One region of the Rhizobium sp. Root1204 genome, then DNA from elsewhere that is predicted to be linked to it. Evidence: predicted binding sites of a transcription regulator. Region 1 holds the regulator's gene; the other holds the start of a gene.

Region 1 (4,166 bases):
ATCGACCTCAAGCGGCGATCTCGCCAAGATTTACGGCTTTACCGATCTCGACGGATCGCGGCCGGACTGCTGGCGCTACATGACCGAGGTGCAGGATGCCGGAAAACCGGCGGACGCGAGCGGTTACCGGTAGAACATGAAGGCGGGCGCAGAGGGTACGCCAGAAACCAAAAAGGCCTTGCTTTTTCAGCAAGGCCTTTGGAAATTGGCTCCCCGGGCCGGATTCGAACCGGCGACCTGTCGATTAACAGTCGAATGCTCTACCGCTGAGCTACCAGGGATAATCTGCGGCGGTGTGTGCTGCAGAAGTGAGGCTGCTAATACAAATGCTTTTCCGATTTGCCAAGCGGTTTTTCAAAAAAAATGCACAATCTTGTCTGATTGTGGACAACTCCCCATGTGAGAGTTGAAAGCGCTCCGTTGATTTGCCGGGGATAAACCCGCAGGATTGCAGCGTTCGCAGGCGATGGCGGGTGGCCGGACATTTGGCAGGTGGAATTTGATGGCAGAACAGCGGAAAACAAAAAAATTCGGCATCGATGCCCGCGCCCACGAACTCATCATCGGCACGTGGCGTATGCGGCTGCCGCAATCGCGCCTTTTGCGCATTTCCATCGGTGCCGCGCTGATCTTTGGCGGTATTTTGGGTTTTCTCCCGGTTCTCGGTTTCTGGATGATTCCCCTTGGTCTTCTCGTCCTGTCGCACGACCTTGCCTTCGTCCGGCGAAAGAGGCGGCGGCTTTCGGTCTGGTGGGCGCGCAAATGGCCTGCTTCCAGCTAGGAAGCTGGACGTAAGCCCTTCTCCCGATTCGGCAGAGGCTTGCGCCGGATCCGATCCGCTTATCCGCCTGAGCCTGTCTGTGGCGTCGGGTCCTTGTCCGCAGGTGCCATTTGCGCCGGATCGACCGGAGTTTCCTGCGTGGCCGGAGCGCCATTGTTCGGGGCAGGCAGCTTTTCCTCAACCTTGGTCGCAGCGTCGTTGTCTGTGCTTTCGCCAAACACTTCCGCACCGGCCCAGGCGAGCATTGCAAGGACCACGCCGCAGATGAGTACCATCAGCACCGGCCGGCCCAAAAAGCCTTGACGGGCCTGCACGCCGCTCAATTCCACGGTTTTCTGCATATCGGCATCGGAAGCGCGCTCATCGGTGTATTTCGCCATCAAAGCCTCCTCGGACGGCATCCGGAGCAGGCCGTCCATCGCATTGTTTCGAGATAAACCGAAACGGTACCGGCGGCGCAAAGGTTCCAACAGATAGCTTCCCGCGATGAATGGCAGGCGGAATGCTGAGTGGAAAGGAGCCGCTATGCAGCACGATTTTCTGTTGCGTTGAAAACACTCACGAATTTTAGGGACTTGCGGAACACATATGGAACAGATAGTGTTCGTTCTTGATTTGTTTCTAGATTCTGGAGTGATCGTTCATGCTGACCCGCAAGCAACAGGAACTGCTTCTGTTCATTCACGAAAGAATGAAGGAATCGGGCGTACCGCCATCGTTCGACGAGATGAAGGATGCACTGGATCTTGCGTCGAAATCCGGCATTCATCGGCTGATTACAGCGCTTGAGGAGCGAGGCTTCATCCGGCGTCTGCCCAACCGGGCGAGGGCGCTGGAAGTGATCAAGTTACCAGAAGCCTATACCACGAGCCTTCAGCCAAAGCGCGGCTTTTCACCGAGCGTCATCCAGGGCAGTCTTGGTACACAACCGGCACCTGCCGCACCCGTCAAGGCCGCCGCAAACAACGATACCGTCTCCATACCTGTCATGGGCAGGATCGCCGCCGGCGTACCGATCTCCGCGATTCAGAACAATACGCATGATATTTCCGTGCCGCTCGAGATGGTTGGGACCGGTGAGCACTACGCACTTGAAGTGCGCGGTGATTCGATGATCGAGGCGGGCATTCTCGACGGCGACACGGTCATCATCCGCAATACGAACAGTGCCAGCCCCGGTGAAATCATCGTCGCCCTGGTTGATGACGAGGAAGCGACATTGAAGCGGTTTCGCCGCAAAGGCGCCTCGATCGCGCTGGAAGCCGCCAACCCTGCATATGAGACGCGGATTTTTGGACCGGACCGGGTCAAGATACAGGGAAAACTCGTCGGGCTGATCCGCCGTTATCATTGATCTGATATCACTTCAGCTATGGCAGCTTAAAGGAGTGGGGAAGATTGCGTGATTTGTAGACATGGCTGCAAACCTGTCACCGTCCGGCGCGACGATAGTTTTGCCCCCTGAAAGATAATGCCTTAGCGACCTCATGAACCGACCGGAGCACTCTAAATCATGAGTAGCGGCGGAAATAAGGGACATGATTTTTCCTTCAATACGCCCGATTAACGGGCTGTAAGCCTATGAATTTTCAATGCGGCTTGCGCATCGGCAAATGTTGCCGTTCCCCTATCGCACCCTATTTTTGGAACCTATTTAGTAGGATTTCGTTGACCTATCGGCTCTATTCGTGGACGGAACCCAGGAGGCCAATGTGAGAACCGTTTTTACAAAAGTTTTGGTCGTGGCATTGATGGCCACAGTCATTTCGACTGTTCAGGCACCAGCATCGTTGGCCCAATCCTTGGACATATACATCGGACGCGACAGTCCCGCAGTTGAATACAGAGACCGGCGATACAATAATGAGTATCGTCCGCGCAGCAATTGCAGTGAACGGCAGGCAATCCGCCGTGCCTATCAGTACGGAATGCGTGATCCCGGCATCCGCTCGATAAACCGGCGCCTTGTTGTCGTTGACGGCATTGGACGCCGTGGCGAATACACTGTCTTGAAACTTGCAAACCGCCAGGGTTGCCCGCGCGTCAATTGAGACGTGGACAGATAATGCGGATCGCTCCAGCCAAGAGCTGAACGATTGGCATCGTTAGGGAAAAGGGCCGGCTGCTGCAACGGCCCGCGTTGGCAAGGCGTTAGAAACAGTGCCGTTTCGCTAAGGGCTTTGGCGCTTCATCAATCGAACAGCCGACGGCAGCACTTGCGCACCAATTCACGAATCCGTCGCCCGTCACCTTCGTGAGAATGCGCCCGGCAACAGGGCAGGGACGTGGCGCTTTGACCGGGACGCCGCAATCTCGTTTTCGGCTCCTCGCACACCGGCTTGTTCATCCCCAAAGCTGTGGAAGAAGGGTTCGGAAACGGCATCTCAGAAATGACCAAGAACGTTTTTCAGAAATACCCTCTTGCGATTTGTCTAGGATCATTCTAAACCGCCGCCACAGTTCGACTATTTGAACTGGTGAGGCCTCGTGGCGGAGTGGTGACGCAGAGGACTGCAAATCCTTGCACCCCGGTTCAATTCCGGGCGAGGCCTCCAAACCTTTCTTGCTCCACCAGTAAGACCTTGAAATCAATCGAAAATATAGCGGGTGTGGCAGTCGGTTCCTATTTCACCCCTCCGTCCCGTCCTTGCTTTCGAGCAATTTCGTGCCCATCCCATCACAGTTGATCTTCGATACGGCCTGTCTGGCCAGCCGCGCATGGTCTGCGTTGCGCGTGTAGATCTTGGATGTCTTCCCGTCCTTCCAGCCGAACATCGCTTCCAGCATATAGTCGGTGGCTTCGTTGTGCGCCTGATCAGTTGCCAGCCCCTTGCCTGGCTGAACCATGCGGACACTCTGTTTCCAAGTCCCTTCACTGTGAAAGCTTTGTCGAACTCAGTCCGCACATTGGTGAGCCCGGTGACAGGGTGCAACTCCATCACGGCTTCAAGGATCGGGTGAATGGCAATCTCGATATCCACCGGCGTCCGGTTGCGGTTCTTGAATAGCCGCAGCTTGAGAATATCGCCACACCGATGCTGCGGGCCGATAACAGCCAAGTCCGATACGCGAAAGCCGGTCTGCATTAACAGCGACAGCGCCAGTACGGCTTTCGACTTCTGGCCGTGGTGATCGATGAACTTGCCGATCTCGTCGGGCGCGATGGTGTGGTGCCCGTCGCTATAGGCGCGGAATGGTTCAACGAGCCGAGCGATGTTCGGCACCACGGGCTTGCCATCCTTCTTCGTGTCGAAGACACGGCGCATCGTCAGCCACAAAGGGCACCTCTTTCTTGCGATCCCGCAGGACCTCTAAATTTTCCACATCCATTTTTGACACCGGCATGTCGGCAAATAGCCTGCCGTCTTTTTCGCTCAACGGTTCC
Region 2 (4,166 bases), on a different contig from region 1:
GCGATTTCAAGATGGTCGATACCATGATCAAGGATGGCCTGACCGACGCCTTCTATGGCTACCACATGGGCACGACCGCCGAGAACGTCGCCAAGAAGTGGCAGCTGTCGCGTGAAGATCAGGACCTTTTTGCACTGGGATCGCAGAACAAGGCGGAAGCGGCGCAGAAGGCCGGACGTTTTGCCGATGAGATCATTCCCTTCATCGTCAAGGGCCGCAAGGGCGACGTCACCGTCGATCAGGACGAATATATCCGCCACGGCGCAACGCTGGATTCGATGGCGAAATTGCGCCCCGCCTTCGACAAGGAAGGCACGGTTACTGCCGCCAACGCTTCCGGCCTGAATGATGGTGCGGCCGCAACCCTTTTGATGACCGAAGCCGAAGCCGGACGCCGCGGCATCCAGCCGCTTGCCCGCATCGTTTCCTGGGCAACGGCCGGTGTCGATCCGCAGATCATGGGCACAGGCCCGATCCCGGCTTCGCGCAAGGCGCTGGAAAAGGCTGGTTGGTCGGTTGCCGATCTTGAACTCGTGGAGGCCAACGAGGCGTTTGCGGCCCAGGCCTGCGCCGTCAACAAGGATCTTGGCTGGGATCCCTCGATCGTCAACGTCAACGGTGGCGCGATTGCCATCGGGCATCCGATCGGAGCTTCCGGCGCTCGCGTGTTGAATACGCTGCTGTTCGAAATGAAGCGCCGTGGCGTCTCCAAGGGGCTGGCAACGCTGTGCATCGGTGGCGGCATGGGTGTCGCCATGTGTGTCGAACGGCTGTGATCATCACCCGCTAGTCGAGCGTTCCGGCTCACGGGCCGGGACAAACTCCACGGCAAGAACCGGAAAGCTGCGTTACGGTGCAAACCGTAAGCGTGAAGACAAAACGAAAACGGGGGAGAGACGATGAGCAGAGTAGCATTGGTTACCGGTGGTTCACGCGGTATTGGCGCCGCGATATCCATCGCCTTGAAGACGGCCGGATACAAGGTCGCTGCGAACTACGCCGGCAATGACGAGAAGGCCAAGGCTTTCACCGAAGTCACCGGCATTCCGACCTTTAAATGGGACGTTTCCGATTACGCCGAGTGCACCAAGGGAATTGCCCGGGTGGTGGATGAACTCGGCCCCGTGGAAGTGCTGGTCAACAATGCGGGCATCACCCGGGACGCCATGTTCCACAAGATGACGCCGGAAAGCTGGAGCGCGGTTATCGATACCAACCTCACGGGCATTTTCAACATGACCCATCCCATCTGGACCGGCATGCGTGACCGCAATTTCGGCCGCGTGATCAACATCTCCTCGATCAATGGTCAGAAAGGCCAGATGGGGCAGGTCAACTATTCAGCCGCCAAGGCGGGTGACCTCGGCTTCACCAAGGCGTTGGCTCAGGAGGGCGCTGCCAAGGGTATCACCGTCAACGCCGTCTGCCCCGGCTACATTGGCACTGAGATGGTCCGGGCGATCCCGGAGAAGGTGCTGAATGAGCGCATCATCCCGCAAATCCCCGTCGGCCGCCTTGGCGAACCCGATGAAATCGCCCGGATCGTGGTATTCCTGGCATCCGATGATGCCGGTTTCATCACCGGATCAACGATTTCGGCCAATGGCGGGCAGTTCTTCGTCTGACCAAGTTGGTTCCTGTTTGCTGGCGGCGCCTTCACGGGCGCCGTTTTGCGTTGCTGGAAAAGATTAACGCAACAGGTTCGAGGTTGGCTGCGTGCTGCGGGTTATCCACGGTTTCGTATGGTTAACAATTTGATTTTATACAATATATTGCGGTGAACAAACAGGGAAACAAGTTGCGTCTGTGATTCGTCTCCGATTCGTTCTTGCTTTGGTTGATGTGTTAACGGCCGCAGCGGAAATGAGCCTCAACACCGTCTTGCAGGCAACATCCCGCTTCTGAAGATTATCTCCATTTGCGCGGCGCAAGGGTGGCCACTACGCGTTTTGGCCTGGATCGGAATCTGGCGAAAGAATGTGATCCCGCTATCGTCGCAAAGGGCATTTCTACTGCCATAAGCTGTATAAAGTGGCGTACAAAACGGCTGCGTCGCAATTTGTATTTGTTTTGTTCCTGATCAAATTTCATTTACTACTAATATTTAGGGGGTATTTCTGACCTCGCGGTTTGTGGTTAAACTTTCCTTTCAATTCAGCTATTTGGATTCTGAATCTCAAAATCACCCTGCTATCGCTTGCGGTTTGAAAAGTTCATTTTTGAAGAAAAACGGCTCCGAAAATCGTGATTCAGCATCTGGTGTGAATCTGGCTCATGAATGCAACATGTAGCGGTGAACAAACCCTGAATCTCGGCGAGTCTGCGTTTCGTCGCTGATTCGTTCCACCAGTGTTCCAGAATCCGGAGAATGAGGGTGGAAATATAGGCCAAATGTCCCATTTGCATGTTTCATGACCGCTCGCCCCTTGCGTTTGTGCTTTCGCGTGGGCATGTGTTCTGCGCCGGTTGAAACGGCTTTGAAACGCCGTGAATGGCCTTCGCAGATTGAAAGTGCGCAGGATCGATAAAGTGCCTGACCAACCGATGATCTTGAGCGGCCGCGGCGTGATCGCGGTGCTCGGCCCCACCAATACCGGCAAGACGCATTACGCGATCGAGCGCATGGTTGCGCACGAAAGCGGCGTCATCGGCCTGCCGCTGCGCCTTTTGGCGCGTGAGGTCTATACGCGCGTCGTCGAAAAGGTCGGCGCCCACAATGTCGCGCTGATCACCGGCGAGGAGAAGATCACCCCGCATATGGCGCGCTTCTCGGTCTGCACCGTCGAGGCCATGCCACGCGAGACCAAGGCGGCCTTCGTCGCAATCGATGAAGTGCAACTGGCTGGCGATCTGGAGCGCGGCCATATCTTCACCGACCGGCTGATGCATTTGCGCGGCCGCGTCGAGACGCTGCTGCTTGGCGCCTCCACCATGCGGCCGATCCTTGAGCATCTGCTGCCGGGCATTACCGTCGTTGAGCGCCCGCGTCTGTCGCAGCTTCTCTATGCCGGCTCCAAGAAGATTACCCGCCTGCCGCAACGCACCGCCATCGTGGCGTTCTCGGCCGAGGAAGTCTATGCCATTGCCGAGCTGATCCGCCGCCAGCGGGGCGGCGCCGCCGTTGTGCTTGGCGCCTTGTCGCCGCGCACCCGCAATGCGCAGGTGGCGCTCTACCAGGCCGGTGACGTCGAATATCTGGTCGCGACCGACGCCATCGGCATGGGGCTCAACCTGGACGTCGATCATGTCGCGTTCGCGCAGGACCGCAAATATGACGGTTACCAGTTCCGCAATCTGAACCCGGGTGAGCTGGCGCAGATCGCCGGCCGCGCCGGCCGTCATCTGCGCGATGGTACTTTCGGCGTCACCTCGCGGGTCGAGCCGTTCGACAATGAACTGGTTCACCGGATCGAATCGCATCAGTTCGATCCGGTCCGTGTGCTGCAGTGGCGCTCGAAGTCGCTCAACTATGCGTCCATTCAGGCGCTGAAGAAGAGTTTGGACGCCGCACCCGCCGTCCACGGGCTCACACGGGCCCTGCCGGCGGTCGATCAGCAGGCTTTGGACTATCTTTCGCGCTATCCGGAGGTTACCAGTGTTGCAACGACACCGGAGCGTGTAGAAAAGCTCTGGGAGGCCTGTGCGCTTCCCGACTACCGGCGTATAACGCCGGCGCAGCATGCCGATCTGATTTCGACGATCTATGCCGATCTCGTCCGGCGTGGCACAGTGAATGAAGATTTCATGGCCGAACAGGTTCGCCGCGCGGACCATACGGATGGTGAAATCGACACATTGTCCGCGAGAATTGCACAAATCAGGACATGGACCTATGTGTCCAACCGTCCGGGATGGCTTGCCGATCCGACACACTGGCAAGAAAAGACGCGGGAAATCGAAGATCGATTGTCTGACGCGTTACATGAAAGGTTGACGAAACGCTTTGTTGATCGCAGGACATCTGTGCTCATGAAGCGCCTGAGAGAGAATGCGATGTTGGAAGCTGAAATCAGTGTAAATGGCGATGTCTTCGTTGAAGGTCATCATGTGGGACAATTGGCCGGGTTCCGTTTCACGCTGGCGACAGTGACCGATGGTCTCGATGCGCGCGCAGCGCAAGCGGCTGCGCAAAAGGCGCTCGCTCTCGAGTTCGAGGCACGGGCAGC

What was found. Region 1 encodes LexA, which represses DNA repair genes until DNA is damaged. Its sites were predicted from a motif close to TGTTCNNNNTGTGTTCNG; they were not measured.
Region 2: ASC96_RS08840 (helicase-related protein) is a predicted target of LexA. The motif match lies at 2,340-2,357, and genes of this name have one in related genera.

What each region holds. Positions count from the first base shown of each region.
Region 1 covers NZ_LMCZ01000034.1:395,190-399,355, reverse strand. Annotated here, with positions in the region: gene ASC96_RS23220 (SDR family oxidoreductase) at 1-133, shown strand, start outside; tRNA gene ASC96_RS23215 (tRNA-Asn) at 207-281, opposite strand; gene ASC96_RS34095 (hypothetical protein) at 503-781, shown strand; gene ASC96_RS23205 (hypothetical protein) at 841-1,161, opposite strand; gene lexA (transcriptional repressor LexA) at 1,425-2,135, shown strand; tRNA gene ASC96_RS23195 (tRNA-Cys) at 3,263-3,336, shown strand; gene ASC96_RS23190 (hypothetical protein) at 3,410-3,628, opposite strand; gene ASC96_RS23185 (hypothetical protein) at 3,980-4,166, opposite strand, start outside.
Region 2 covers NZ_LMCZ01000006.1:276,978-281,143, forward strand. Annotated here, with positions in the region: gene ASC96_RS08830 (acetyl-CoA C-acetyltransferase) at 1-776, shown strand, start outside; gene ASC96_RS08835 (beta-ketoacyl-ACP reductase) at 900-1,625, shown strand; gene ASC96_RS08840 (helicase-related protein) at 2,545-4,166, shown strand, end outside.